DNA from 3 places in the Mesorhizobium sp. B3-1-6 genome. Region 1 is predicted to be linked to each of the others. Evidence: riboswitches for the same ligand, from Rfam matches in the RefSeq annotation. Region 1 holds a riboswitch; each other region holds the start of a gene.
The links. A riboswitch is a leader RNA that binds a small molecule or an ion and turns the genes downstream of it on or off. The one in region 1 is predicted to bind cobalamin.
Positions count from the first base shown of each region.

Region 1 (9,986 bases):
CGAGGCTCCGGCGACATAGACCAATTCGTCCGCGGCCGATTCGAACGCGAAGGCGGTGCTCAACTCGGGACGATCGCGAAAAATCTCTGTCCAGCGAGCCCTGACCAGCGCCGGGATGTTGGGCATGGCGGCGGCAAGCAGCGCCGACCCGAACAGGGTCCAGGCCGGCCAGTGCTGGTTGGCCGCCACGATCAATGTCGTGAAGGCAAGCACCGAGACCAGCGTGGTCGGCAGGGCAATCGCGCTTTGGCCAAGCTGATCCACCCATCGCGAGATCTGCGGTGACAAAACAGCATTCACAAGGGCGTAGGTCGCGGAGACCGCCCCGGCCAGCCAATATTCGCCATGCGTCTGCGAGAGCATCGCCACGATGCCGATCGGCGCCATGGCGATCGGCAGCCGCGCGATGAAGGCGGCCGTGGCGAAGCCTTTCGTGCCGGGAGCCCGAAAGATGTCCGCATAGGGGTTTCGCATGATCCTGCTCCTCGACAAGGTTGCATACTAAAACTACATGCGCTGCGTATGAATGTGAGATAATTCATACGCTGCGTATGTCAATTGGCATACGAGACGTATGTGAGTAGGGCCAGAGCCATGCACAGACCGCGCAAGGAGATGATCGCCGAGACGCGCGCCAAGCTGATCGCGGCCGCCCGCCACGCCTTCGGCACGGTCGGCTACGCCGAGGCCTCGATGGACGATTTCACCGCGTCGGCCGGCCTGACGCGCGGCGCGCTCTACCATCATTTCGGCGACAAGAAGGGGCTGCTGCAGGCGGTGATCGCCGAGATCGACGGCGAAATGGCCGAGCGGGTGAACGAGGTGGCTTCGAAGGCGCCGACCCGCTGGCAGCATTTCGTCGATGAATGCACCAGCTATATCGAAATGGCGCTGGAGCCGGAAATCCAGCGCATCATGTTCCGCGACGGTCCGGCGGTGCTCGGCGACCCGGCGCAGTGGCCGAATGCCAGCGCTTGCATCGCCTCGATGACCGACCATCTGACGAAGCTGCAGGACGAGGGGGTGGTCGTTCCAGAGCTTGATCCCGAGACGACCTCACGGCTGATCAATGGCGCCAGCAGCCAGGCCGCGCAGCGCATCGCCAATTCGAACGATCCCGAAGCGACGTCGAAGAAGGCGATCGCGGCGTTCAAGCAACTGCTCGAAGGCTTGCGCAAGAGGGTTGACGGCACGCTTGGGTAACCAAGCCACCGGGTTGTGCACCGCTTTCCGGCCGACGCAACCCCGCCGCGATTGACAATCAATGGGGCGAGCGCATCCTCCACCGCCAACTCTTACAGCGCCGCGCGTTCTTTGAACGCGCAAAGGACGCTGTAAAAACTTTGATTCAGCGCATGACCCTTCTCCGAAAATCGATTCCGATTTTCGGGATCATGCGCGGGGGGGTGTGGAGAGTCGGGGCATGTGGGACTTCAGCATCGCCAGGTCGGTGTCCATCATGATGCGGACATGGCCGTTCATCGTCTTTCGCATGATCGTCTATTTCGGCATCACGGTCGCCTACATCATGGCGACCGGCACGGGCGCCAGCGTCGGCTACGGCGTCGGCCACATCTCGACCGATCCCGACGGGCCGATGTCCTTCGCGCTCTGGGGCGGCGTGGTCGGCTTCGGCGTCGTGTCGATCGCCGTCTACTGGATCCGCGAATACATCCTCTACGTGCTGAAGGCGGGCCATATCGCCGTCATGGTGCATCTGATCGACGGCCACGATGTCCCTGACGGCCAGAACCAGATCGCCTATGCCAAGGAAGTGGTCACCCAGCGTTTCGCCGAGGCCAACATCCTTTTCGTCGTCGACCAACTGGTCAAGGGCGCCATCCGCGCCATCACCGGCCTGATCGGCGGGATAGCCGCCTTCCTGCCGATCCCGGGCCTGAGCGGCATCGTCAGCTTCATCAACACCGTCATCCGTATCTCGCTGACCTATGTCGACGAGATCATCCTCGGCTACAACATCCGCATCAATTCGAACTTGCCCTTCGAGACGGCCAGGCAAGGTGTCGTCCTCTACGCCCAGAACGGCAAGCACATGGTCAAGAACGCCGTCTGGCTGGCGGCGATCATGTGGGGCGTGTCCTTCGTCATCTTCCTGTTGATGCTGGCGCCCGCGGCCGCGATCCTCTGGGTCATGCCGGGTCAGCTTGCCGGCTGGGCTTTCGTGCTGGCCATCGTCTTTGCCTGGGCCTTCAAGGCGGCCTTCATCGAGCCCTTCGCCATTGCCTCGCTGATGCAGGTTTATTTCGAAGCCATCGAGGGCCAGGTGCCCAATCCCGAATGGGACCACCGGCTGGCCGAGGCCTCGTCCAAGTTCAGGGAACTGCGCGACAAGGCGCTGGGCTCCTTCGGCGGCGGCTCGCGCTGGGATACGCCCCGGGCCGCTTGATCAGGATTTTGAAGGACCGCCTAAAGCGCGTCGCGTCGAAACGGATTCACGCGACGCGCTTTAGGTCGTTGCTTGATGCATGTCGTTGACGCAAAACTGGAGTGCGCCCCTGGGGGTGGACAGATTGGCTTGATGAATTGACCAGGCTTGCCGGGTTTCCGAAAGTGGAGCCGATGGCAAAACATCGCACTCACAGTATGGAATTCAAACGGCAGGTCGCGCAGGAGTTTCTCTCGGGCGAGACGCTCTACAGTCTGGCAAAGCGCCACGACGTGTCACGCACCTTGCTGCGGATTTGAGTACGCAAGTATGAGCAAGGCGCGTTCGACGATGAGGCTCAGGCCGCCGACCTTGTCCAGGAATACGAGGCGCGGATTGCTGCCCTCGAGCGCCTGGTTGGCAAACAGGCGCTGGAGCTGGAGTTTCTAAAGGGGGCTCTGAAAAGAACACCACGGCCGAGAAGCGGAACCACATCCGTCATTACCGGCCCGCTGGTATCTCCGTCGCCGAAGGATGCCGGCTGATGGGGATCGCACGCTCTACCTACTATGACGGCCCCGAAAAGCCTGTCGATGACACCTCGATCGTGGAGGCCATGTTTGCCATTTGCGATGAGTTTGAATTTTACGGCTATCGTCGCGTTGGTGCCGCGCTGCGCCAGCAGGGCCTGGTCATCAACCACAAGAAGATCAGGCGGTTAATGCGTCAACACGGCCTGCATCCGAAGATCCGCCGTAGGTTCGTCGCGACCACAGACGGCAATCATGACGGCCCGATCTTCCCGAACCTGGCCAAGGATATCGTACCGACCGGCCCCCATCAGCTCTGGGTTTGCGACATCACTTACGTCGCGCTGCCAACCCGCTGCATCTACGTCGCGGTCGTCCTCGATGCCTGGTCACGGTTGATCGTCGGTTATGCCATCAGTCGCAGCATCGACGCGCGTCTGACGGTTGCAGCTTTGAAGGCAGCGATAGAGCGTCGCCGGCCACCACGGGGCTGCGTCCATCATTCCGACCGCGGCTCCCAATACGCAGCTCAGGCATATCGGGATGCACTGGCTGGCGCTGAACTCGCCGGCTCGATGGGCCGCAAAGGCAATCCCTATGACAACGCCAGGGCCGAAAGCCTTATGAAGACGCTGAAGGTCGAAGCGGTCTATCCGATGGCCTATGAAACATTGGAAGACGTCACCGAACACCTTCCCCGCCTCATAGAGGAGGTTTACAACACCCGCAGACTTCATTCAGCGCTCGGTTATCTGAGCCCGCAGCAGTTCGAGGATCAACACATCCGGCAGACTGGCAAAACAGCGGCCTGATCATTGTCCACCCGCAGGGGCGCACTCCAAACCGAGGTCACTTTTGCGCGACATGCATTAGCCTTGCGATCGCCGATTTGAGCGGCGCCTCGCCAGCGCCGCGAAAAGTCTCGCTCATCACCAGTTCCGGCAGCGGCAGGCGCTTGCCCCAGCCATGCGCCTCGAGATCGGGCTTCGGCGCGAAGGCTGAGACGCGGCCGACGCAGAGATAAGCGATCGGCGTCACATGTTCCGGGATCGACAAGAGCTGCTTCAGCGCTTCCGTCTCGATGATGCTGACCCAGCCGACGCCGACACCCTCGGCCCGCGCCGCCAGCCAGAAATTCTGCACCGCGCAGACGGTGCTGTAGAGGTCCATCTCCGGATTGTGCCAGCGCCCGAGCGGCGAATCCTTCGACCGCTGCCGGTCGCAGGTGATGCACAGATTGAGCGCGCTTTCGCAGATGCCCTCGAGCTTAAGCTTTCGGTACAGCGCCTGCCGTTCCGCCTCGATCGCCGGCAGTTCCTGCTCGCGCGCGGCGAGGAACAGGTCGCGCACCTGCCGACGCCTTGCTGCATCGCGGATGACGATGAAATTCCACGGCTGCATGTAGCCGACCGACGGCGCATGATGCGCGGCGGTGATCAGCCGCGCCAACACGCTGTCATCGAGGTCGTCGGGGGCAAAATGGCTGCGCACGTCACGCCTGGTGAACATCGCCCGATAGACCGCGTCGCGCGCCAATTGGTCAAAGTCGTCGCCGCTCGCGGCGATCGCTGCTGCCGTCATCGCTTTTCCCCTTGCGACAAGCAATTTCCCGCCTGACCAAGCGGAAAACCATGTCTGCCGGGCCGGTCTTCTGGCTCGGGATCCTCCCGCATCCGGCGCCTTCCCGTCATCGACAGTGGCTTTGCCGGCGCGGTCCCCCTCACAGCGTTGGGCACGCCACGGAGTTCAACCGTGTTCCCGATTCTCCCGCGTCACGGGCACCAGGCAGCGAAGAACCTTACCGCGAAGCTTGCGCCGCGCCAATGGCGCCAGCGACACGGGCTGGCGCAATTTTCCCCAGCCATTCGGCTTTCAAACATGGTCATCCGCGCCGCCGGTGCCTAGATTAGGCGCCATGACCACCCGTCTCTACACGCACCCGATCTTTCTGGAACACCTCACGCCGCCCGGCCATCCCGAGCGGCCTGACCGCCTGCGCGCCATCGAACGCGTGCTCGACGACGAGGCTTTTTCGGCGCTCGACCGCGTCAAGGCGCCCGAAGGCGACGAGAAAACGATCCTCTATGCGCATCCCGAGGATTTCGTCGAGCGCGTGCGCGCGGCGATCCCTGAGAGCGGCATCGTCTCGATCGACGCCGATACCAGCGCCAGCCCGAAAAGCTGGCAGGCCGTGGTGACGGCGATCGGCGGCGCCAACGCGGCGGTGGACGACGTCTTCGAGGGCCGTGCCGCCAACGTCTTCGTCGCTGCCCGTCCGCCGGGTCACCACGCCGAAAAGACCACCGCGATGGGCTTCTGCCTGTTCAACACGGCCGCGATCGCCGCCCGCTACGCGCAGAAGAAGCATCATGCCGAGCGCGTCGCCATCGTCGACTGGGACGTCCACCACGGCAACGGCACACAGGACATTTTTTGGGACGACCCGTCGGTGCTCTATTGCTCGACGCACCAGATGCCGCTTTACCCCGGTACCGGAGCGAAAAGCGAAACCGGCGCCGGCAACATCGTCAATGCGCCGCTCGCGCCGCAGACCGGCAGCGACCTGTTCCGCGACGCCTTCCTGTCGCGTGTGCTGCCCTCGATCGATGCGTTCGCGCCGGACCTGATCATCATTTCCGCCGGTTTCGACGCGCACCACCGCGATCCGCTCGCCGAGATCAACCTGACCGAGGACGATTTCGACTGGGCGACCGGGCAATTGATGGAGCGCGCCGGCCGCCACAGCTCCAACAGGCTCGTCAGCCTGCTGGAAGGCGGCTACGATCTGCAGGGACTGGCATTTTCAGTCGCCGCCCATGTCGGGCGGCTGATGAAGGGATAGGCTATGGCATTGGAAGGCAATGAGGACGTCAAGGCGATGAGCTTCGAACAGGCGCTCGACGCGCTGGAGAAGATCGTCGATGATCTTGAGCGCGGCGACGTCCCGCTCGACCAATCGATCAAGATTTACGAGCGCGGCGAAGCGCTGAAGGCGCATTGCGACCGGCTGCTGAAAGCGGCCGAGGACAAGGTCGAGAAGATCAGGCTGTCGCGCGACGGCAAACCGGTTGGAACGGAGCCGCTCGACGCAGAGTAACGACGCAGAGTAATTGGACGACGGTGGGCAAAGAAAGCAGGTAAGGAGTTCAAGCTATGTGCCGCAACATCAAGACCCTGGCCAATTTCGAGCCGCCGGCGACCAATGACGAAGTGCATGACGCAGCGCTGCAATTCGTGCGCAAGCTGAGCGGCTCGACCAAGCCCTCCAAGCGCAACGAGCATGCCTTCCACCATGCGGTCGAGGCGATCACAGCTGTCGCGCGCGAATTGATCGATTCGCTCGAAACCAACCAGGAGCCGCGCAACCGCGAGGAAGAAGCTGCCAAGGCCAAGGCCAGGTCTGCGCTGCGTTTCGCCTGAGGATCCGACATGAGCTTCTTTCCGGGAAACGATCCTGAACCGGGCGATGCCTTCGCCTGCGACCAGATCGAACTGATGGTCGTCCCCAACGCCAAGGACATTGGCGGCTTCGAGGTGCGCCGCGCCTTGCCGACGGCAAAACGCCGTCTGGTCGGGCCGTTCATCTTCTTCGACCGCATGGGGCCAGCGATCCTGCGCGCCGGCCATGCGCTCGACGTGCGCCCGCATCCGCATATCGGGCTTTCCACCGTCACCTACCTGTTCGACGGCAAGATCAGGCATCGCGACTCGCTCGGCACTGAAATGGTGATCGCGCCGGGCGACGTGAATTTGATGACCGCCGGGCTCGGTATCGTCCATTCCGAGCGCACGCCGGAGGAGTTGCGCGGCGCACCGATGTCGGTCTCCGGCCTGCAGACCTGGCTGGCGCTGCCCGACGGCAAGGAGGAAATTGCCCCGGTGTTCGCGAACACGTCGGTGGCCCGCTTGCCGCAGATCGATGCCGAGGGCGTCAGCGGCCGCGTCGTCATCGGCGAATTCTCAGGCCTGCGCTCGCCCGTGGCGACCGCTTCGGACACGCTTTACGCCGATCTCAGGCTGGCGGCGGGCGCGAGCGTGAAGATCCCGGCCGATGCCGAGGAGCGCGCCATCTACACGCTGGAGGGCGACGTGTCGATCGCCGGCGATATTTTCCCGGCCGAGCGGCTCCTGGTGTTCAAGCCGGGCGAGGAGATCGTCGTTTCCTCCGAGCGCGGCGCGCATTTCATGCTGTTCGGCGGCGCTTCGCTGGGCTCCAAGCGCTATATCTGGTGGAATTTCGTGTCGTCCTCGAAGGAACGCATCGAGCAGGCCAAGCAGGAATGGAAGACAGGTCGCTTCGATATCGTTCCCGGCGATGAAGAAGAGTTCATCCCGCTGCCGGAGAATTAGGGTCCGCTTGCGCGTCACTGGCGCGCATTTACATTCGTCCGCCGGCGGCCTATTCCGCGCATGATTATGGCGCAATCTGCTGATAGTGCCGTGTTCGATCGATAAGGCAGGACGCGCCCGAGTGAAGCCAGATACGCCGCTGCTCGACAAGGTCCGCATTCCGGCGGATTTGCGGACGCTCGATGAGGGCGCGCTGCCGCAATTTGCCGCGGAACTGCGCGCCGAGCTCATCGACGCCGTCTCGCAGACCGGCGGCCATCTCGGTGCCGGCCTCGGCGTCGTCGAACTGACGGTTGCGCTGCACTATATCTTCAACACCCCGGCAGACCGGCTGATCTGGGACGTCGGCCACCAGGCCTATCCGCACAAGATCCTGACCGGCCGCCGCGACCGCATCCGCACGCTGCGCCAGGAGGGCGGCCTCTCCGGTTTCACCCGGCGCGCTGAGAGCGAATACGACCCGTTCGGCGCCGCGCATTCCTCGACCTCGATTTCGGCCGGCCTCGGCATGGCCATGGGCCGCGACCTATCGGACGGCCGCAACAATGTGATTTCCGTCATCGGCGACGGCTCGATGTCGGCCGGCATGGCCTTCGAGGCGCTGAACAATGCCGGCGCGCTCGACGCCCGGCTGATCGTCATCCTCAACGACAACGACATGTCGATCGCGCCGCCGACCGGCGCCATGAGCGCCTATCTGGCCAGGCTCGCCTCCGGCAAGGCCTATCTCGGCCTGCGCGATTTCGGCAAGAAGCTGACATCCTATCTCGGCAAGCGCGCCGACCGCGCCATCACCCGGGCGGTCGAGCATGCGCGCGGCTACGTCACCGGCGGCACCCTGTTCGAAGAACTCGGCTTCTATCACATCGGCCCCATCGACGGGCACAATCTCGAACATCTGATCCCGGTGCTGAAGAACGTGCGCGACAACGGCAAAGGCCCGGTTCTGGTCCATGTCGTGACCCAGAAGGGCAAGGGCTACGCGCCGGCGGAGGCCGCGGCCGACAAATATCACGGCGTCAACAAGTTCGACGTCATCACCGGCGCGCAGGCCAAGGCGCCGGCCAACGCCCCCGCCTACACCAAGGTGTTCGCCGAAAGCCTGATCCAGGAAGCACGTGAGGACGACCGTATCGTCGCCATCACCGCCGCCATGCCGGGCGGCACCGGCCTCGACCTGTTCGGCGAGGTGTTCCCGAAGCGGACTTTCGATGTCGGCATCGCCGAGCAGCATGCGGTGACCTTCGCCGCCGGGCTGGCCACCGAAGGCTACAAGCCCTTCGCCGCCATCTATTCCACCTTCCTGCAGCGCGCCTACGACCAGGTCGTCCACGACGTTGCGATCCAGAAATTGCCGGTGCGCTTTCCCATCGACCGCGCCGGTTTCGTCGGCGCCGACGGCGCCACCCATTGCGGCGCGTTCGACACCACCTTCCTCGCTACGCTGCCGGGCTTCGTCGTCATGGCCGCCGCGGACGAGGCGGAACTGCGCCATATGGTGCGCACCGCGGCGTCCTATGATGACGGCCCGATCGCCTTCCGCTATCCGCGCGGCAACGGCGTCGGCGTCGACATGCCGGAGCGCGGCTCGCTGCTCGAAATCGGCAAGGGTCGTATTCTCAAGGAAGGGACCAAGGTCGCACTGCTTTCCTTCGGCACGCGGCTGCAGGATTGCCTTCTGGCCGCCGAGGAACTCGGCGCGGCGGGCCTGTCCACCACCGTCGCCGACGCCCGCTTCGCCAAGCCGCTGGACGAAGATCTTATCCGCCGGCTCGCCCGCTCGCACGAAGTGCTGGTGACCGTGGAGGAGGGTGCGATTGGCGGTTTCGCCAGCCAGGTGCTGCATTTCCTCGCCCATGAAGGCCTGCTGGAAAGCGGCCTCAAGGTGCGCCCGCTGGTCTTGCCGGACATGTTCGCCGACCATGCGAAACCCGAAAAGATGTATGCCGATGCCGGCCTGGATTCGGCCGGCATCGTGCGCACGGTCTTCGCGACGCTCGGCCGTGGCGTTCAGGCGCAGCGCGCCTGAATCAGGACTTCAACACGCTGAATCGGTTTGCCGGCTTTCGGATGTAACTATCTGTTAACGCTCCCGTTTGGCGGTTCGCTTACCTTGTCTCTTGGCCGATTTTCAACGGCGCCCTGCTAGAAGCTCGAGCCAGGCAGGGAGACAACAAAAATGAAAACGCTTCTGTGCGGCGTGGGCCTTTTGGCTGCCATGGCCGCGCCGGCGACAGCCGAAACGCGTTACGACCGCAACCTTGAAAAGGCGGTGCTGGATATCGTCGCCGGCAAGATGGGCAACATCCGCGGCGCCTTCTCCTACAAGCAGGTTCCTCAACTCGTCATGGTGCCGGAAGCGACGACGCCGGCTGTGCCGGCGCCGGTCGAGCCGCCGCGCAAGGAAGCTTCCGGCAATGATGGCCTGACGCCGGCCGTCGAGCGCCGGGTTTCGCGAACCGTATTTTAGAACCACATATCGCGCACGCAGCGGCCGTCGCGCGGCAGGTCGTCATACGTATCGAGGCCGTCGAAATGGTCGATCGGCAGGTCGGCGACGTCCTCGGGCGGCGCCAGTCTGACATTGACGGCGATGCGCGTGCGGCCGCTCTTGCCGGAACGCAGGCCGCGCCAGGCGACGACGCAGGCGCAGGTCGGGCAGAACAGGATCTCCAGCGAGGGTTCGGCCACCCCGGCGCGCGTATAGGATTTCACCGGCC
Region 1 is NZ_VFTM01000036.1:13,070-23,055, forward strand. Features, by position in the region: gene FJ414_RS26155 (MFS transporter) at 1-474, opposite strand, end outside; gene FJ414_RS26160 (TetR/AcrR family transcriptional regulator) at 595-1,203, shown strand; gene FJ414_RS26165 (hypothetical protein) at 1,424-2,407, shown strand; partial or broken gene FJ414_RS31925 (transposase) at 2,581-2,931, shown strand; gene FJ414_RS26175 (IS3 family transposase) at 2,904-3,728, shown strand; gene bluB (5,6-dimethylbenzimidazole synthase) at 3,766-4,497, opposite strand; cobalamin riboswitch at 4,540-4,717, opposite strand; gene FJ414_RS26185 (histone deacetylase family protein) at 4,832-5,758, shown strand; gene FJ414_RS26190 (exodeoxyribonuclease VII small subunit) at 5,762-6,013, shown strand; gene FJ414_RS26195 (DUF2277 domain-containing protein) at 6,070-6,336, shown strand; gene FJ414_RS26200 (pirin family protein) at 6,346-7,266, shown strand; gene dxs (1-deoxy-D-xylulose-5-phosphate synthase) at 7,388-9,295, shown strand; gene FJ414_RS26210 (hypothetical protein) at 9,446-9,736, shown strand; gene FJ414_RS26215 (GFA family protein) at 9,733-9,986, opposite strand, start outside.

Region 2 (9,986 bases), on a different contig from region 1:
CATAGAAATCTCCTGGTCGTTTCTTCGTGTGCCCGCCCCAGTTTTTCAGTCTTCGGGCCAAGCCCGTATTTCGAAGTCTTATTCTGCCGCGACCATCACCGGCTCGGCCCGGTGCGCGTTGCGCGAAAACTCATCGATGCGGCGTTCCACCTCGCCGCGGAAATGCCGCATCAGGCCCTGGATCGGCCAGGCCGCCGCGTCGCCCAGCGCGCAGATCGTGTGACCCTCGACCTGCTTGGTGACGTCGAGCAGCATGTCGATCTCGCGCTTCTGCGCCTCGCCGCGCACCAGACGCTCCATCACCCGCCACATCCAGCCGGTGCCTTCGCGGCACGGCGTGCACTGGCCGCAGCTCTCATGCTTGTAGAAGTAGGAAAGCCTGGCGATCGCCTTCACGATATCCGTCGACTTGTCCATGACGATGACAGCCGCCGTGCCGAGGCCGGATTTGAGGTCGCGCAGCGCATCGAAATCCATCGGCGCGTCCATGATCTGCTCGGCCGGCACCAGCGGCACCGAAGCGCCGCCCGGGATGACCGCGAGCAGATTGTCCCAGCCGCCGCGGATGCCGCCGCAATGCTCCTCGATCAGCTCGCGGAACGGGATCGACATCGCCTCTTCGAAAGTGCACGGATTGTTGACATGGCCCGACACGCAGAACAGCTTGGTGCCGGCATTGTTCGGGCGGCCGAAGTACGAGAACCAGGCGGCGCCGCGGCGCAGGATGGTCGGCGCCACCGCGATCGACTCGACGTTGTTGACGGTGGTCGGGCAGCCATAGAGGCCGACATTGGCCGGGAATGGCGGCTTCAGCCGCGGTTGGCCCTTCTTGCCTTCCAGGCTTTCGAGCAGTGCGGTCTCCTCGCCGCAGATATAGGCGCCGGCGCCGTGATGCATGTAGACGTCGAAGTCGTAGCCGGAGGTGTTGTTCTTGCCGATCAGCTTGGCCGCGTAAGCCTCGTCGATGGCGCGCTGCAGCGCCTCGCGCTCGCGGATGAACTCGCCGCGCACATAGATGTAGGCGGCGATCGCGCCCATGGCGAAGCCGGCGACCAGAGCGCCCTCGACCAGCGTGTGCGGATCGTTGCGCAGGATATCGCGGTCCTTGCAGGTGCCCGGCTCGGATTCGTCGGCGTTGATGACGAGATAGCTCGGTCGGCCGTCGCTCTGCTTCGGCATGAACGACCATTTCAATCCGGTCGGAAAGCCGGCGCCGCCACGGCCGCGCAGGCCGGACGCCTTCATCTCGTTGACGATCCAGTCGCGCCCCTTGGCGATGAGGCCGGGCGTATCGTCCCAGATGCCTCGCGACTGCGCGCCAGCCAGCGATGTGTCGAAGAGGCCGTAGATGTTGGTGAAGATGCGGTCTTTGTCCTGAAGCATTTTTCGTCCCTCAGACCGGCTTCTTGCCGAAGACGCGGATGTATTCGGCGACGCCGCCCTTGGCGAGCGCCTTGGCCTGTTTCACCCAGTCGTCGCGATCGATGCGGCCGTGGAAGCTGAGATAGCCGTCGACCCATTCGCGCTCGGCCTTCTTCCAGGAGGCGACCTGCGCGAAGGTGTAGATGCCCAACGAATGCAGAGTGCCTTCGATCTTCGGGCCGACGCCGGAGATCAGCTTGAGATCGTCGACCGTTGCCGGGCGCTCGATGCCGGCGGGCCGGTTCTTGTCGTCGAGCGAAGGTTTGGCTGTCTTGGCGACAGGCTGCTTGGTTTCCGGCGCCTTGAAAGCGGAGGCCGGTTCGGCCTTTGTCTTCGGCCCGCTGCGTGGCTTGGAAACCGCTTCGACTTCCGGATCGGCCTGGTTGGCGTTGGCGGCCGAATGGCGCGGCGCCCTGACGCTGGCGCCGTTCTCGGTGGCCGGAGCGACCTTGACCGGCGACGGCGTGTTGAGCGCCGGGCTGGTTTCAGCCGCATGGGTCTTCGGCTTGCTGGATTTTGACGGCGCAACCGGGCCCGAGGCGGCCGGCGCCGAAGCTGCTGGCGCAGCGGATGCCGGGGCTGCGGCAGGAGCAGCAGCCGGTGCTGCCGCGGCGGCATCCTTGGCGGCTTTCGCCGCCGCCTTGGCTTCCTTGTCACGCGTCGATTTCAGGATTGCCTTTTCGCTGGTCAGCGTCTTCAAGCCACCGGCCGGCTCGGAGCCGTGGCGGCCGTTCTGCGGGCCAGGCTTGACCTCGGCGCCCTTGCCGGCATCGTAGAGATCGATGATTTCGGCCAGCCGCTCGGGCGTCAGATCCTCGAACGTGTCCTTGAAGATCATGACCATCGGCGCGTTGACGCAGGCGCCCAGGCATTCGACCTCCTCCCACGACAGCGTGCCCTTGTCGTTGGTGTGGAACTGGTCGTGATGGATTTTTGACCGGCACACATCCATCAGCGCTTCCGAGCCGCGCAGCATGCAGGGCGTGGTGCCGCAAACCTGGATATGGGCGCGGGTGCCGACCGGATTGAGCTGGTACTGCGTGTAGAAGGTCGCGACTTCGAGGCCACGGATGCGCGGCATGCCGAGCATGTCGGAGATCGTCTCGATCGCCGCCTTGGTGACCCAGCCTTCCTGCTCCTGCGCGATCATCAGCAACGGGATGATAGCCGACTGTTCGCGCCCCTTCGGGTATTTGGCGATCCACTGCTGCGCCGCCGCCGCGTTCGCCTTGTTGAAGGCAAAGGAGGCTGGCTGGATACTGGCATCTGCGAGACGGCGGACTGACATTTAGCGATCGACCTCACCAAACACGATGTCGAGGGAGCCAAGCACGGCGGTGACGTCGGCCAGCATGTGGCCGCGGCACAGGAAGTCCATGGCCTGCAGATGCGCGAAACCGGGCGCGCGCAGCTTGCAGCGATAGGGCTTGTTGGTGCCGTCGGAGACCATGTAGACGCCGAACTCGCCCTTCGGCGCCTCGACGGCCGCATACACCTCGCCGGCCGGCACGCGATAGCCCTCGGTGTAGAGCTTGAAGTGGTGGATGAGCGCTTCCATCGATCGCTTCATCGCCTGGCGCTTGGGCGGCACCACCTTGCCGTCGAGGTTCGACACCGGGCCGGCGCTTTCCTTGCCGAGCAGGAGATCGACGCACTGGCGCATGATCCTGGCCGACTGACGCATCTCTTCCATGCGCACCAGGTAACGGTCGTAGCAATCGCCGTTCTTGCCGATCGGGATGTCGAAATCCATCTCGGAATAGCATTCATAGGGCTGCGACTTGCGCAGGTCCCAGGCGGCGCCCGAGCCGCGCACCATCACGCCCGAAAAGCCCCAGGCCCAGGCGTCGGCCAGCGAGACGATGCCGATATCGACATTGCGCTGCTTGAAGATGCGGTTGCCGGTCAAAAGCGCATCGAGATCGTCGATCGACTTCAGGAACGGATCGATCCACTTGCCGATATCCTCGACCAGCTTCTGCGGCAGGTCCTGGTGCACGCCGCCCGGCCGGAAATAGGCCGCATGCATGCGCGAGCCCGAGGCGCGCTCGTAGAAAACCATCAGCTTTTCGCGCTCGACGAAGCCCCACAGCGGCGGGGTCAGCGCGCCGACGTCCATCGCCTGCGTCGTCACATTCAAGATGTGCGACATGATGCGGCCCATCTCGGAATAGAGCACGCGGATCAACTGACCGCGCTTCGGCACCTCGATGCCGAGCAGCCGCTCGGCGGCCAAAGCGAAGGCATGCTCCTGGTTCATCGGCGCGCAATAGTCGAGCCGGTCGAGATAAGGCACGGCCTGCAGATAGGTCTTGGCCTCGATCAGCTTTTCGGTGCCGCGGTGAAGCAGCCCGATATGCGGATCGACGCGGTCGACCACCTCGCCGTCCAGTTCCAGCACCAGCCGCAAAACGCCATGCGCCGCAGGGTGCTGCGGACCGAAGTTGATGTTGAAGTTGCGGACGGAGGTTTCAGCCATTGTGGCGCCTCTGGCGAAGAGTCAGTAGTGAGTAGTGAGTAGTGATCATCAATCTCAATGCCTGCTTCATTCCGCCTGCTTGGCCTGCACGGTTCTGATCAGAGATCGCGTCATTTTTCCGATCTCTTCGCACCGCAGTAGCAGTTCAGTCTCGTTATCTCTTGCCAGCATACCGATCCGGCACGCCAGCAATATGTGCGTCTCCAGTTCCTTCAACGAACCCTGTGCCATGCGCAGAAATTGAACGAAAGAACCTCTATTCTCACGACCGTACCCTTCAGCGATATTCGCGGCGATAGATACCGCCGAGCGGCGCATCTGGGAGGTCATTCCATAGATCTCGTCTCTCGGAAAACCTTTGGTGACGCGGTAACAATCCTCGGCAAGGACCATCGCCGGTTGCCACACCACCAAGTCGCGATAAGATTCGATCTTTTTTCCCAATTCCTTCCCTACTGACTACTCACTACTTCCCTATTCACTGTTTCGCCTTCTCATCCCCCGGAAGGACGTAGTCCGTCCCTTCCCAAGGAGAAAGAAAATCAAAATTGCGGAATTCCTGCTTGAGCTCGACCGGCTCGTAGATGACCCGCTTGGCCTCGTCGTCGTAACGAACCTCGACGAAGCCGGTCAGCGGGAAATCCTTGCGCAGCGGATGGCCCTCGAAACCATAGTCGGTGAGAATGCGGCGCAGGTCTGGATGGCCCGAAAACAGCACGCCGTAAAGGTCGTAGGTCTCGCGCTCGAACCAGTCGGCACCGGGATAGACGCCGGTCAGCGACGGCACCAGCGTTTCCTCGTCCGCCTGGACCTTGAGCCGGATGCGCACATTCTGCTTCGGCGACAATAGGTGATAGACGACGTCGAAGCGCCTGGCGCGCGACGGGTAGTCCGCTCCGCAGACGTCGATGATCGAGATGAACTGGCAGCGTGGATCGTCGCGCAGGAAGGTCGCTACCTCGATCAGATTGCCCGGTTCAACCGAAACCGTCAGTTCGCCATAGGCAAGCACGGCTTCGCCGATGCGGCCGGAGAGCTTCTCGCCGAGATAAGTGGAGAGTTCGTTCAACGCCTGGGTCATCGGCTCACCGTTCGATCGTGCCGGTGCGGCGGATCTTCTTCTGCAGAAGGAGAATGCCGTAGAGCAGCGCTTCCGCGCTCGGCGGGCAGCCGGGCACATAGATGTCGACCGGCACGACGCGGTCGCAGCCGCGCACCACCGAATAGGAATAGTGATAATAGCCGCCGCCATTGGCGCAGGAGCCCATCGAGATGACGTAGCGCGGCTCCGGCATCTGGTCGTAGACCTTGCGCAGCGCCGGGGCCATCTTGTTGGTCAGCGTGCCGGCGACGATCATGATGTCGGACTGGCGCGGCGACGCGCGCGGCGCGACGCCGAAGCGCTCCGAGTCATAGCGCGGCATCGAGGTGTGTATCATCTCGACCGCGCAGCAGGCGAGGCCGAAGGTCATGAACATCAGCGAGCCGCTGCGCGCCCAGGTGATCAGCGCTTCGGTCGAGGTGACAAGGAAACCCTTGTCGGCCAGTTCATTGTTGATTTCGAGGAAGAAGGGATCGTCCTCCCCCACCGGCCTGCCGGTGTTGGGGTCGATGATGCCCTTGGGCTTCGGCGCGACGAGGGTGCCTGAACTGTCGTTCAATCCCATTCCAGCGCTCCTTTTTTCCATTCATAGGCAAAGCCGATGGTCAGCACCGCCAGGAACACCATCATCGACCAGAAGCCGAGCATGCCGACCTTGGAGAAGGAGACCGCCCACGGGAACAGGAAGGCGACCTCGAGATCGAAGATGATGAACAGAATCGACACCAGGTAGAAGCGGATGTCGAATTTCATACGGGCGTCGTCAAACGAGTTGAAGCCGCATTCATAGGCGGAAAGCTTCTCCGGGTCGGGATTGCGGTAGGCCACCAGGAACGGCGCTATGAGCAGCGCAAGGCCGACGACCAGCGCCACGGCGATGAACAGGACGATCGGCAGATATGAACTCAGGAGTGCGCTCATGCGGCGGCTTTCCTTAGGCGGGCAGTTCACTTTGATTACAGCAACGAACTCTAATGCGGAAGCGTGACAGTTTAACCGCTGAACCGTTTTAAGAGGCCCATGCTGCAACGCGGCGAGGGTTAGCGCAGCGGTTTCGGTGACGCAAGTCAAACCTTGTTCAATTCGCGGCCCTGGACGCCTTATCGGAAGAAACTGGTCCGATCCGCTCCTGTTTGATTTCCTTCGCTTTTTACTCCACTTTTCTCTCCTGACATATCTCCCGCCATTTGCCTGCTAGCATGGCCGGAATCACCGGCTAAAAATCCGGCAAATGATCAGGGCAAGGCGCCTCGATGAAGGACAAGATTTCGCTGGCCATGGCGAGGCGCATTGCGCTCGGAGCACAGGGGTTCAACGACCCTAGGCCCGGCGGCGTTCCGGATCGCCGCCACCTTGCGCGCGTGCTTTCACGAACCGGCCTGTTGCAGATCGATTCCGTCAGCGCTGTGGTGCGCGCTCATTATATGCCGCTCTATTCTCGCCTCGGCCCCTACCCGCTTGCGCTGCTCGACAACGCCGCGGTCACCCGCAAGCGCGCGGTCTTTGAGTATTGGGCGCATGAGGCGTCGTTCCTGCCTGTCGAAACCTACCCTTTGATGCGCTGGCGCATGCTGCGCGCCGAGCAGGGCGACGAGATGTATCTCGGCCTGGCGAAATGGGGCCGGGAGCGCAAGGCGATGATCGACGAGATCTATGCGCAGGTCGCCGAACGCGGCCCGATCGCCGCGTCCGACATCGAAGGCCACAAGGGCAATGGCGGCTGGTGGGGCTGGAGCGAGGCCAAGCACGCTTTCGAATGGCTGTTCTGGGCCGGACGCATCACCACTGCCTACCGGCGCGGCTTCGAACGCTATTACGACCTGCCCGAGCGCGTTTTGCCGCAGGCCGTGCTCGACCTGCCGGTACCCTCGGTCGAGGACGCGCATCGCGAATTGCTGCGCATCTCGGCCCGCGCCCATGGCATCGCCACCTATGGCGACCTTCGCGACTATTTTCGTCTCGCGCCGGGCGATACGAAAGACCGCATCGAGGAACTGGTCGAAGCGGGCGAACTGCTGCCTGTGAAGGTCGAGAGCTGGGACAAGACCGCCTATCTCCACAAGGACGCCCGCTTTCCACGCCGGATAGAGGCCCGCGCCCTGCTCGCCCCCTTCGATCCCGTCGTCTTCGAGCGCACCCGGACGGAAAAACTCTTCGGCTTCCGCTACCGTATCGAGATCTACACGCCGGCCGAAAAGCGCCAATACGGCTACTACGTGCTGCCCTTCCTGCTTGGTGACCGCATCGTCGCCCGTGTCGATCTGCGAGCCGATCGGCCGGCCAGCGTGCTGCGCGTCCATGCTGCCTATGCCGAAACCGGTGCTCCCGCCGAAACGGCGGCCCAACTCTTCGACGAACTGCAGCAAATGCAGGGCTGGCTCGGCCTGGGAGCGATCGAAGTGACGCCGGCCGGCGACCTCGGGCCGGCGCTGGCCGACATCGCGGTGTCGTAGCCGTGCGTTGACAGGCACCCGGCCGTAAGCCTAAATCCGCCGCAGACGGTCTTCTCCCGGCAAAGGGAGGAGCCAAGAGGGAATGCGGTGCGGGCCAACGCCCAAATCCGCGGCTGTCCCCGCAACTGTAAGCGACGAGCCCCGGCCGAAAACCACTGGGATGTTCCCGGGAAGGCGGCCTTCAAGGCGACGACTCGCGAGCCAGGAGACCTGCCGTCTGAGACTTTAAGTATCCGAATGCCCGGCGGGTTTTCCGGGCAAGGAGCCTGGTTTTGGATCGTAACGGCAGTTTCCCGGCAAATAGTGCGGATATTTCGTCCGAGCCCGACGCGCTGGCCGGCGTGACCGTCATCGTCTGCTCCTCCTGCCGCGACGAAACCGGCTCGGACGCACATCCGCGTGCCGGCGCGCTGCTGGCCGAGGACACGCGCCGGGCTGCCTCCGGCGAAAACATCAACATCCGCACCGTCGAATGCCTCGGCAATTGCAAGCGCCGGCTGAGCGCCGCGCTGCTGCGCGACGGCTGCTGGAGCTATGTCTTCGGCGATCTGACCCCGACCAGCGGCGCCGACCTCATCGCCGGCGCAAAGCTCTTCGCCATCTCGACCGACGGCCTGATCCCCTGGCGCGGCCGGCCCGATTCCCTCAAGCGCGGCCTGGTTGCCCGCATTCCTCCCCTCGACATGCTGAAGGACTGACCATGAACGCTTCCGTTTCTCGTGTTCCCTGCACCGTCGTCACCGGCTTCCTCGGCGCCGGCAAGACGACGCTGATCCGCAACCTGCTCGAGAACGCCAAGGGCAAGCGGCTGGCGATCATCGTCAACGAGTTCGGTGATGTCGGCATCGACGGCGAGATACTGAAAGGCTGCGGCGTCGACACATGCCCGGAGGAAAACATCGTCGAGCTCGCCAATGGCTGCATCTGCTGCACCGTGGCCGACGATTTCGTGCCGGCGCTCGACCAGATCCTGTCGCTCAACCCCAAGGTCGACCACATCCTGATCGAGACCTCCGGCCTCGCTCTGCCGAAGCCGCTGGTCCAGGCCTTCCAGTGGCCGACGGTCAAGAGCCGCGTCACGGTCGACGGGGTCGTCGCCGTTGTTGATGGCCCGGCGCTGGCCGACGGCCGCGTCGCTTCCGACATGGATGCCCTGCAGGCCCAGCGCGCCGCGGACGTGACGCTCGACCATGACGATCCGGTCGAAGAGGTATTCGAGGACCAGATTGCCTGCGCCGACCTGATCATCCTGTCGAAGAGCGACCTGATGGATGCGGCCGGATCGCAGCGCGCCAACGCCGTCATCGGCAAGCACGTCGCGCGCGCCGTGAAGATCGTTCCGACCGCGCAAGGCAAGGTCGACCCGTCGGTGCTGCTCGGTCTCGGCCTCGCCGTCGAGGACGACATCGAGAACCGCAAGACCCATCACGACGACGAGCTCGACCATGAGCACGACGATTTCGATTCCTTCGTCATCGACATCCCTTCGGTCGCCAACCCCGATGAGCTGGCCGAGCGCGTCGCCCTTGCCGCCGAGCAGGAAAACGTGCTGCGCGTCAAAGGCTTCGTCGAGGTCGGTGGCAAGCCGATGCGGCTCCTGCTCCAGGCTGTCGGCCCGCGCGTCAATCATTATTACGACCGCGCCTGGACGGCCGAGGACGACCGCCGTTCGCGGCTCGTCGTCATCGGCCTCAAGGGGCTGAACCGCCCGGCGATCGAGCGTATCCTCGCCGGCTGAGGCAAAGACCAAAAAGCGATGCATATCCTCACCACGACATCCGCTTCGCTCGACGATCTCGCCGAGCCGGTCGACCTCAGGCAGACGCCTGCGGATGTGGTGGCCCTGTCCTTCACCGACAGCGACCTCGCCGGTCTGGCCGCCGCCTGGAAGGCCGATGCCGCGCGGCTGCCCGCGATGCGGCTTGCGGCGCTGCGCGACCTTCGCCACCCGATGTCGGTGGATCTTTGGATCGACAGCGTCGCCCGCCACGCCAAGGTCGTCCTGGTGCGCATCCTCGGCGGCTATGAGTGGTGGCGCTATGGCTGCGACCAGCTCGCCGCGGTCGCGCGCGAGCGCGGCATCAAGCTGGCGCTGCTGCCCGGTGAAAGCCATGACGAGGACCAGCGGCTGATCGAAGGCTCGACCCTGCCGCGCGCCGAGCTCGACGCCCTGCTCGGCTATTTCCGCGAAGGCGGGCCGGCCAATATGGCGGCGCTGGTGCAAAGGCTGGCAAGGCTTGCTGGGGCTGAGGCGGCCGTGGTTGATGCGGTCAGTGTGCCGAAGGCGGGGTACTATCGGCCGGGAGTTGGTGTCGTCGAGAAGTCGAACGTTTCAAGGGTCGGCATTCCTTCGCACCCCCCTCTGTCCTGCCGGACATCTCCCCCGCAAGGGGGGAGATCAGCCGTCACCCAAGCCGGCTTTATCTCTGCTTCGTCAAATATCGAGCTAGCTGAAACATCTACAGTTGGCGAAACCGTCGACCACAGAGCAATCTCCCCCCTTGCGGGGGAGATGTCCGGCAGGACAGAG
Region 2 is NZ_VFTM01000009.1:157,269-167,254, reverse strand. Features, by position in the region: gene FJ414_RS10735 (NADH-ubiquinone dehydrogenase) at 1-3, opposite strand, end outside; gene nuoF (NADH-quinone oxidoreductase subunit NuoF) at 79-1,383, opposite strand; gene FJ414_RS10725 (NADH-quinone oxidoreductase subunit E) at 1,394-2,710, opposite strand; gene FJ414_RS10720 (NADH-quinone oxidoreductase subunit D) at 2,711-3,901, opposite strand; gene FJ414_RS10715 (four helix bundle protein) at 3,968-4,345, opposite strand; gene FJ414_RS10710 (NADH-quinone oxidoreductase subunit C) at 4,380-4,982, opposite strand; gene FJ414_RS10705 (NADH-quinone oxidoreductase subunit B) at 4,987-5,568, opposite strand; gene FJ414_RS10700 (NADH-quinone oxidoreductase subunit A) at 5,559-5,924, opposite strand; gene FJ414_RS10695 (winged helix-turn-helix domain-containing protein) at 6,257-7,456, shown strand; cobalamin riboswitch at 7,486-7,689, shown strand; gene FJ414_RS10690 (DUF1636 family protein) at 7,729-8,154, shown strand; gene cobW (cobalamin biosynthesis protein CobW) at 8,157-9,194, shown strand; gene FJ414_RS10680 (cobaltochelatase subunit CobN) at 9,213-9,986, shown strand, end outside.
Region 2: linked by a shared signal. The riboswitch ahead of FJ414_RS10690 (DUF1636 family protein) and the one ahead of bluB (5,6-dimethylbenzimidazole synthase) in region 1 are both predicted to bind cobalamin.

Region 3 (9,986 bases), on a different contig from region 1:
CTGGAAGCTCGCCGCCTCCTGCACCGGCGAGGCGAGCGCGACATGCCCGTCCGGCCTCACCAGATAGGCGGCGTCGCGCTGCAAGGCGGCTTTCGCGGCGGTTTCCGACCAGGCGAAGCCGTGAACCGGAATGCCGGTCGATGCCAGCATGGCCCGGAATTCCGCATTGACCTCGCCATAGACATGCACCTGCCAGTCCAGCGAGCGCAGCGGCTCGAAATTGTCGCTGCTTGGCATCGGCACATAGGGCAGGCGGTCGCCGCCGCTGACCTTTCCCGCTGTGCCCGAGCTGATCGGGCCGGCGCGGTACTGGATCGCCGCCTGCGAGATGACGCCGAAGAAGGCGCGCGAGCCGTATGACGTGTGCAGCGCGATGTTCAGGATATTCGGCATCAGATAGCGCCGGAACAGGCCGACGAGCCGCGAGCGGCTGGTGGCGATGCGGAACGCCTGGTCCGTGCTCTCGATCAGTCTGTGGGCGAAGGCGATGCGCTCCGGCTCATAGCTGTCGAGCAGGCGCGGATCGGCGCGGCCCTGGACGACGGCAGCGAGCTTCCAGGCAAGGTTCACCGCATCGCCCATGCCGGTGTTCATCCCCTGTCCGCCGGCCGGGCTGTGAATGTGGCCAGCGTCGCCGCAGAGGAACACACGGCCGACGCGAAAATTCTCGGCGACGCGATGATGGACCCGGTAGGTCGAGAACCAGTTGACCTCGTCGACCGTTACGCCGGTGTCGCGCTCGACGTCGGCGCGTATCGCCTCGAAGCTGATCGTCTCGTCCGCCTCATGCGCCTTCGGCACGATGCCGATCAGCCGGATCGAACCCGACTGCCGGACCGGCATGACGATGGCAAAACCGTAGGTGCTGATGGTCGTGTCCATGCCGTTGCGGGTGATGTCGCCACGGCCTTTCACGTCGACGACGTAGAAGGACTGTTCGTAGGCGCCGCCAGGAAAGCCGATATTCAGCCCGTGGCGCACTGTGCTGTGGGCTCCGTCGCAACCGGCGAGGTAGTCGGCGACGACGGTTTCCGTCTGGCCTTCCTTGCTCAGCGTCGCGATGACCGCGTGGCCCTTGTCCTGGAAAGCGATGAGCTCCGTGCCGCGCTCCACCTCGACGCCGGCGCGCTCCAGATGCGTGATCAGCACGCGCTCGTGGATGTCCTGCGGCAGCGCGAAGGCGAAGGAATAGGGGCTGATGCCGCGGCCGAAATCGGCGAGCGGGAGTCTCGCGGCGACGCCTGCCGGCGTGTGCACGGTGAGCTGTTCGATCTTCACGCCCGCTGCAAGCACGTCGTCGACGATGCCGATCTGGCGGTGGAATTCCAGCGTGCGCGCCTGGACGGCCAGCGCGCGCGAGGTTTCGCCGGGAGCGGCGGCCTTGTCGAAGATGCGCACCGGAACGCCGAGCTTGGTCAACCAGAGCGCGAGCGTCAGCCCGGTCGGGCCGGCGCCGGCGATGAGGACCTTGGTCTTTGACATGGTCATTTTCCTTCTCCCTCAACGATACGGACTTTTTCGTGTTCCCGCAGCCGGTTAACGCCGGCAGTGACGACCCGGTCGCCCTTGGTGAGCCCGGCACTGACGACTACGCGGTCGGTCTCGTAGCGGGCGATGGTGACCGGCTTGAGCTCGACAGCCGACGAGGCCGACACCACCCAGACGGCGGGCTTGCCTTCCTTGTCGAACAGCGCGCTGCCCGGCAGCAGCACGACAGGCGCGCCGGCGATCTCGACGCGGCCGGCGACACTTGCGCCGAAGCGCATCTCGTCAGGCGCATTCTCGAGCGAAACCTTCACCTGGAAGGTGCGGGTGGCGGCGTCGGCCATCGGCGCTATCTCGCGCACAGTGCCGGCGGTCGAGACTGCCGGATTGCTGAGCAGCGAGACGGTGACGGTGGGTATCTTTCGACCGCGCCGGGCGCTGGTAAAGGCTGCTTCCGCGATAGAGAACACCGCGTCGCGGCTCTCCGGATCGGCGACGCGTACCACCATCTGCCCAACATTGACCGATTGGCCGGCCTCGGCGCCGGTGGCGGTGACGATGCCGTCGAATTCGGCCCGGAGCTCGGTGTAACCGAGCTGGTCCTTGGCCATCGCGAAGGCGATGTTCGCCGATTTCAGCTTGGCCTCGGCCGAGCGCAGATTCTTTAGCGTCGCGTCATGGTTGGCGCGTGTCGTGAAACCCTTGGCGAGCAGCACGCTGATACGCGCTTCGGCGGCGCTGGCTTCCACCAGCACGGCCTCGGCCGCTGTCACATCGGCTTCCGCGCTGGCCAGCCGGTTTCGATAATCCTGGTCGTCGACCCGGGCGAGCACCTCGCCCTTCTTCACCGTGGCGCCGACTTCGGCGGTGCGCCGGATGAGCTTGCCGGAAACGCGAAGACCGAGATCGCTCTCCAGCCTCGGCTTGATCTCGCCGATGGCGACGCGGTTATCCGCGACGGGTTCCGGCGAGACCGAAACTGCCTTGACCAGCTTGGTTTCGGGCGTGCCCGGCGCGACGTTCGATGCTTCGCTTCTGGCGCCGTGCCAGACCATCACGGCACCGCAAGCGAGCGCGGCGATGGAGCCGGCGACAAGGCGGCGCCTGAGCGGCTTGTTGTGCCCAAGAGGACTGTTGTGAAAACGTGCGGCAATCATGTTGTCTCCATGCCCAAGGTTGCGGCCGCGCTTGGGAGGACGCGGCGGCCGGGAAAACTGCGTTGGCTGGCAGGGGATCGAGGCGTTGCAACCTGTCCTTAGCCAGCCCGATCTTTTTGCGATTTCGGCTCCGGCAAATCCCGAACGGTTTCTGAAAATTTTCCGATGTTTGGGTGAGACGGCGCGAGGAGGGATTGACTGCTACGCATTCGTTGGTATGTAACGTTATTACATATCATAACGAGAATCGAACCACGAATGCATTTCTCCAGGCAGGTCGCTTCACGCGGTGATGAACGCGCGCAGAAGCCGTTGCGACTCGCGCGCGGACAACCTACGATGGCTGCGTCATGGTCCCCGAGCCGCAAGGCGAGGGGTGAAAAGGGAACACGGTGAGATCCGGTCTGGATTGAACCCGTGGCTGCCCCCGCAACTGTGAGCGGCGAGCTCCATCCGAAACGCCACTGGCCGGCAAGGCTGGGAAGGCGGATGGCGCAACGACCCGCGAGCCAGGAGACCTGCCATCGACATGAGTTGACCGGACGGGGTGTGCCGGGAGGAGACGCGAGCACCGGTCTTGTCGGCCGGCTCGTCCAGCATCCTTCCGTCGCCATTTTGGAAAGTGACGGAAATGTTGGACGCCTCGAGAGCAATTTCAGGAAAAGTGTGTAGCGGTTTTCCGTCTGGAATTGTGTCAAAACAAAGAGATAGAGCGGTTCGCCGTTTCCGTGAAACGGTGAAACGCTCGAGCCATCGCATCATCGTCTGTTCTTTGTGCCGCGATACCGTGACTGGGCTGAGGTCCGGCGAGGGTTTGTGCGCCGACCTGCGCTCCAGGCTTTCCTTGCAGCCGGCGCCTTCCTTTGCCATCGAGACCATCGACTGCATGGCGGGTTGCGCGCGGCCGCTCACCGTGGCCTTCATGGCGCAAGGCAAAGCCACCTATCTCTTCGGTTCCATCGACAGGGGCACCGACGCCGGCGCGCTGGTCGAATTTGCCAGGCTCTATGCCTCGCTGCCCGACGGTTGGTGCAATTCCGGCCAGCGCCCGGCAAGGCTCGCCGGCAAGATACTGGCGCGCATCCCCGCCGCGGGTAAGGCCAGGGAGCAAGTCCGGTGAGCGTGCCCCTGCTTGAAGCCCGCGATCTGGGCGCCACGGCAAACGGCCGGACGCTGGTCGAGGATGTCAGCCTGTCGCTGGCGGCGGGTGAGCGCCTCGCCATCATCGGCCCGAACGGCGCCGGCAAGACGACCCTGCTGCGCATGTTGTGCGGGGCGTTGTCGCCGAGCCACGGCGAGGTTCGCCTGGCCGGCCGCCGGCTGGACAGGATCACCGCCGCCGAGCGGGCGCTCAGCATCGCCGTGGTCGGCCAGACGGACCAGCCGGATCCACGGCTGGCGCTCATCGACTATGTCGAGCTTGGCCGCGTCCCGCATGCCGGCCTGAGGCGCCGGCACGACGACCGCGACATCGTCGTCGAAGCACTGCGCCGGACCGGGCTCTTGCCACTGCTCGCGCGCAGCATCGGCTCGCTCTCCGGCGGCGAGCGCCAGCGCGCGCAGCTCGCCCGTGCCATCGCGCAAGAGCCGAAGATCCTGTTCCTCGACGAGCCGACCAACCACCTTGACCCGCGCGCCCGCGCAGAACTGCTCGAACTGGTGGCCGAATTCAGCATGACCGTGGTCGCCGTGCTGCACGATCTCGCCTTGGTGGCGCCCTTCGCCACCAACGTCGCGGTGATGAGCAACGCCCGGCTGCACGCGCTGGCACCGCCGCGCGAGGCGCTGGCGCAGCCGCATATCCGCGAGGTTTTCGGCATCGACGTGCTGCGCCTGCGGCACCCGACCGAGGACCGCGAGCTCACCGTCTTCGAGCTGCCCACGCGCGCTTCCTCGCCATCCTGAACCTGCCCAACCCAAACAAGGAGCACCATCCCGTGAAACGCCTCGCTTTGTCGTTTGCCTTCTCGCTTCTCGCCTCGGCCGCCTTCGCCTTCCCGGTCACCGTCGACAGCTGCGGCAAGGCGCTCACTTTCGATGCACCGCCAAAACGCGCCGTCATCCAGGACCTCAACATGGCCGAAATGGCCTTCGCGCTGAAGCTGCAGCCGTCGATCGTCGGGCTTACCGGCATCACCGGCTGGTACAAGGTCGGCCCCGAGTTCAAGGCGGAGCAAGGCTCCATCCCGGAGCTGGCGCCAAAATATCCGACGCTGGAAAACCTCGTCGCCGTGCAGCCGGATTTCTTCTTCGCCGGCTGGTATTACGGCATGAAGCCGGGCGGCGAGGTCACGCCCGACACGCTCGCCCCGCACGGCATCAAGACGCTGGTGCTGACCGAAAGCTGCGTCCATCTCGACAAGAACCGGCCCGTCGCCTCGATGGACTTGCTCTATGGCGACGTCGAGAAGCTCGGCAAGATCTTCGGCAAGGAGACGGAGGCCGAAAAGCTGGTCGCCGGCTGGAAGGCCGAGCTTGCCGATATCACCGCCAAGGTCGGCGACCGCAAGGGCACGCGCGTGTTCCTCTACGATTCCGGCGAGGACAAGCCCTTCACCGCCGGCAAGTTCGCCATTCCCAACGCCATGATCGCAGCCGCCGGCGGCGAAAACATCATGGCCGACATGGAGACGAGCTGGGGCAACACCGACTGGGAGACGGTCGCCTCGCGCAATCCGCAGTTCCTTATCCTGCTCGATTACCAGGATGGCGGCGGCTACAGGAAGCTGCTCGATTTCCTTAAAGTCCATCCGGCCATGAAGGAGACCGACGCTGTCAGGAACGAGCGCTTCGTCGCGCTGCGCTACGCCGAGCTGACGCCCGGACCCGCCAATATCGAGGCGATCGGCGAGATCGCCAGGGCCATGCATCCGGAAGCGTTTTAGGCCTGGAATTCTGATGGGATGGGGATGGCTTCATTGATGGATCGCCTGCCTGTGAATCGCCCGCCTTGGAGATTGGCCAAAACACTCGCGACTTCGTCATCCACGGGCGGAGCAAGGAGCGAAGCGACGCGGCGCAGACCCGAGGATCCATTCCGTGACGCCGAGGCGTTGCCGCTGCTCAGAATCCCGCACCGTGGCATTTCTCGCGCCAGGTCACGGCATCTACGCGACGGAGCTTCGCTCCTGCTTCGCCCTGGAATGATGGGTGGACGGCCCCTTGCGGCATCGACGAAGTCGCGGATGCCTCGGCTAATCCCGAACGCCGGTATCGCGGCGCCAGGTCCCACGCCGTGAATCTGCGCCACCGATCGTTCGCTTTGGCCATGATGCTTGGCGCGGCGCTGCTGGTCACGCTCGGGCTGCTTTCGATCGCCTATGGCTCGACGCTGATACCTCTGCGCCAGGTCGTCGGCGCGCTGGCGCATGCGGCCGGACTGGGCAGCCAGAGCTCATCCGGCCCGGTCGGCAGCATCGTCGTCGACCTGAGGCTGCCGCGCACGTTGCTGGCGATCGCCGTCGGCGCCGGCCTTGGCGTGGTCGGCGCGCTGCTACAGACGGTCACTCGCAACGACCTCGCCGATCCGTTCCTGTTTGGCCTCTCCTCGGGCGCGGCGGCCGGCGCGGTCTCCGTCATCACCGTATTCGGCGACACGTTCGGCGTCTGGACGCTGCCGCTTGCCGCCTTCACCGGCGGCGTGCTGGCGGCGGGGATCGTGCTTCTGCTGGTGTCGCGGGTGAAGGGGCAGGGGCCTGAGCGACTGATCCTGGCCGGCCTCGCCGTCTCATTTCTGTTCACTGCCTTGACCAACTATCTCGTGTTCGCCGGCGACCAGCGCGCCGCCCATTCGGTGTTGTTCTGGACCATGGGCGGGCTCGGCCTGGCGCGCTGGGACAATATCGGCCTTGCCGCCTTGGGCGCCGGCATCATCCTCATCTATGGCCTGCGGAACCACCGCCGCTTCGATGCTTTCCTCGCCGGCGAAGGCGCCGCCGAGAGCCTTGGCGTGCCGGTGGCGAGGATGCGCCGCGCGACATTCCTCGTCGCCGCCCTGGCGACCGCCATTCTCGTTGCCGTGGCCGGCGTCATCGGCTTCGTCGGCCTGATGATCCCGCATCTCAGCCGGCCGCTCTCCGGCCCCTTGCATCGCAACCTAGTCATCGCCTGCGCGCTATTCGGCGCCATCCTGCTGTTGGCCAGCGATCTGCTGGCCCGCACGCTTTTGCCGCCCCAGGAACTGCCGATCGGCATCATCACCAGCTCGCTCGGCGCGTTCTTCGTCGTCACCTTGCTGATGCGTAACCGGCTCTGACCGGTAATTAAACCGTCCAGAAACAGCGCACGATGTGGAAGAAGATCGGCGCAGCGAAGACCAGGCTGTCGGTGCGGTCGAGCATGCCGCCATGAACCTTCGATCAGGTGGCCCCAGTCCTTGACGCCCTGGTCACGCTTGATCGCCGAGGCGACGAGTCCGCCGAGAAATCCCATCGTGCAGGCGACGAAGGCATCGGAGCTATCTTCACCGGACACTAACCATCGACGCATCGGGTGCCTGATATCTCGATTTGCCGGCTACCTGGCACAAAGCATCCACTTGAATAGTAAGCACGCTTATTATATGTATCGCTCATGGTTTCAGATGGTATCGACAGATTGGGATTTTTGATCCACGACGTGCAGCGCCTGATGCGCAAGCGTTTCGAGGTGCGTGCCAGTGGGTTGGGTCTTTCCTCGGCGCAATGGCGGCTGATGGTGCGCGTTGCCAAGGAAGAGGGCATCACTCAGGCGCGGCTGGCTGAGCTGCTCGAAATCGAGCCGATCAGCGTCTCGCGCCTCGTCGATCGCATGGAGGAGGGCGGCTGGATCGAGCGCCGCCAGGATGCCACCGACCGGCGCGTGCGCATGATCTTCCCGACCGAGAAGGCGAGCGCCGCTTACGCCGACGTCAAAAGCCTTGCCGGCGAGGTCTATGAGGAGTCGTTGACTGGTGTTTCGCCTCAAGAGCGGCGCATCCTGATCCGGGTGTTGGACACGATCGTGCAGAACCTGACGGACGGCGAGGCATCGTCCCTCGAAAAGATAAAGAGCAGGGAAGGGGCGGCGGCATGAGCGCGGTAGCCAAGCGGGAAGACGACAACGTCACGAAACTGAGTGCGCCGGCACAGCCGGTCGCCAATGCGTCGGCGCAGCCGGTCGCCGAGGCCCCCGCACAGCCGGCTGCCGCTCCGGTCGCGGTGGCGCCTGCGCCGCAGCCGGCTCCGGCCGCGCCGAAGAAGAAGCGCCGTCTCGGCCGCTTCCTGTTGATGGTCGCCTTGCCGCTGGCCCTGCTCGTCGGCGGCGCGTATGTCTGGGTAACGGGCGGCCGCTATCAGGAAACCGAGAACGCCAATCTGCAGCAGGCCAGGATTTCGGTCGCCTCCGACACGGCCGGCCGCATCGTCCAGGTCGGTATCGCCGATAACCAGCTGGTCAAGCAGGGCGACCTTCTCTTCGTCATCGATCCCGAGCCTTACAGGATCGCGCTCGCCCAGGCCGATGCGGCGGTCGCCGCCGCGCGCCTCAATGTCGAGCAGTTGCGCGCCGCTTACAGCCAGGCGACGGCGCAGGAAAGGTCCGCCTCCAGCGAAGTCGACTATGCGCAGTCGCAATATGGCCGCGCCGCCGATCTCGCGCAGAAGGGCATCAACGCCAAGTCCTCGCTCGACCAGGCCCGCAACGACCTCGACAAGGCCAAGCAGCAGTTGGCTGTCGCGCAGCAGGGCATCGTCAGCGCCAAGGCGGCACTCGGCGGCAATCCGGATATCGAGACCGACAAGCATCCGACCGTGATGGCGGCCTTGGCCGCGCGCGACAAGGCCGCCTACGATCTGGCGCAGACAACCGTGAAGGCGCCGGCCGACGGCGTCATCTACCAGGCCGCCTCCTTCAAGGTCGGCCAGTATGTCTCCGTCGGCACGCCGCTGTTCGCGCTGGTCGAGACCGGCGACACCTGGATCGACGCCAATTTCAAGGAGACCCAGCTCACCAACATGAAGCCGGGCCAGAAGGCCGAGATCGTCGTCGACACTTATCCGGGCCGCACCTTCGAGGCGATCGTCAAGGCGATCGGCGCCGGCACGGGCGCGGAGTTCTCGCTGCTGCCCGCGCAAAACGCCACCGGCAACTGGGTCAAGGTCACGCAGCGCATTCCCGTACGTCTGGAGTTGACCGATCCCGATGCCAAGATGGCGCTGCGCACCGGCATGAGCGCCACCGTTACCGTCGACACCGGCGTGGCGCGCGGCCTGCCGTCGATCTTCGGCCACGCCACGGCAGGGGAGCACGCGCAGTAACGACAGCGAGGTCCGTCGCGACGCGGCGGGCATCGAGGGGATTGGTCTGATGGGACGAGTGACAAGGATCAGCGAGGCAAGCCGCATGGCGGCTGGTTCGAAAGCTGGGGCCTCGTCGCGGACCCGTCGGTCCTCAGGTTTCCGGGCGGCAGGCATCCGCTCCAACAGAGACTTTCGGTCGATGTAACCCCCACATCGATAGTCGCGTCCCACCGCGATGAAGGTCTCTCAACGGAAGGCTTTGCCGCCCGGAAACCTAGAGCCGGATGATTTCAGGTCTGTTCGGCCTGAAATCTGAATCCGCCTCTAAATCAAAGAGATAGGGCATGATGGTCGTCCGAAAACCGCTTCACGCTTCTCGGCATCATGCTCTAGTGTACACGGTTTTGTTACCTGCTGGAAGTTCAGCATCATGAGCGCGCCCGAAGCCTTCAAGGAAGTGCCGCATCGCGGACTGATCACGGTCGCGCTGATGCTGGCGACGATCATGCAGGCGCTCGACACCACGATCGCCAATGTCGCGCTGCCGACCATGACCGGCGACCTCGGCGCGTCGCCCGACAACATCAACTGGGTGCTGACCTCCTATATCGTGGCCGCGGCGATCATGACGCCGGTCACCGGCTGGCTTGCCGACCGGCTTGGCCGCAAGGAGCTGTTCCTCGCCTCCGTTGTCGGCTTCACCATCTTCTCCATGCTCTGCGGCCTTGCCTGGAGTCTCGAGACGATGGTGCTCTTCCGGCTGCTGCAGGGCGTGTTCGGCGCGGCCATCGTGCCGCTGTCGCAGACCTTCCTGCTCGACATCAACCCGAAGGAGCGCCATGGCCAGGCGATGGCGATCTGGGGCGCCGGCATCATGCTTGGGCCGATCCTGGGGCCGACGCTCGGCGGCTGGTTGACGGAAAACTTCAATTGGCGCTGGGTGTTCTTCATCAACCTGCCGGTCGGCATCCTCGCCTTCCTCGGCATGGCCGCCTATCTGCCCGTCGTCGCCAAGCGCATGCGCGGCTTCGACTTCTTCGGCTTCGCCATGCTGTCGATCGGCGTCGGCGCGCTGCAGCTTCTGCTC
Region 3 is NZ_VFTM01000002.1:100,508-110,493, forward strand. Features, by position in the region: gene FJ414_RS02785 (FAD-dependent monooxygenase) at 1-1,488, opposite strand, end outside; gene FJ414_RS02790 (efflux RND transporter periplasmic adaptor subunit) at 1,485-2,642, opposite strand; cobalamin riboswitch at 2,977-3,183, shown strand; gene FJ414_RS02795 (DUF1636 family protein) at 3,379-3,762, shown strand; gene FJ414_RS02800 (ABC transporter ATP-binding protein) at 3,759-4,547, shown strand; gene FJ414_RS02805 (ABC transporter substrate-binding protein) at 4,580-5,527, shown strand; gene FJ414_RS02810 (iron ABC transporter permease) at 5,911-6,897, shown strand; partial or broken gene FJ414_RS02815 (phosphatidate cytidylyltransferase) at 6,905-7,082, opposite strand; gene FJ414_RS02820 (MarR family transcriptional regulator) at 7,215-7,694, shown strand; gene FJ414_RS02825 (HlyD family secretion protein) at 7,691-8,917, shown strand; gene FJ414_RS02830 (DHA2 family efflux MFS transporter permease subunit) at 9,330-9,986, shown strand, end outside.
Region 3: linked by a shared signal. The riboswitch ahead of FJ414_RS02795 (DUF1636 family protein) and the one ahead of bluB (5,6-dimethylbenzimidazole synthase) in region 1 are both predicted to bind cobalamin.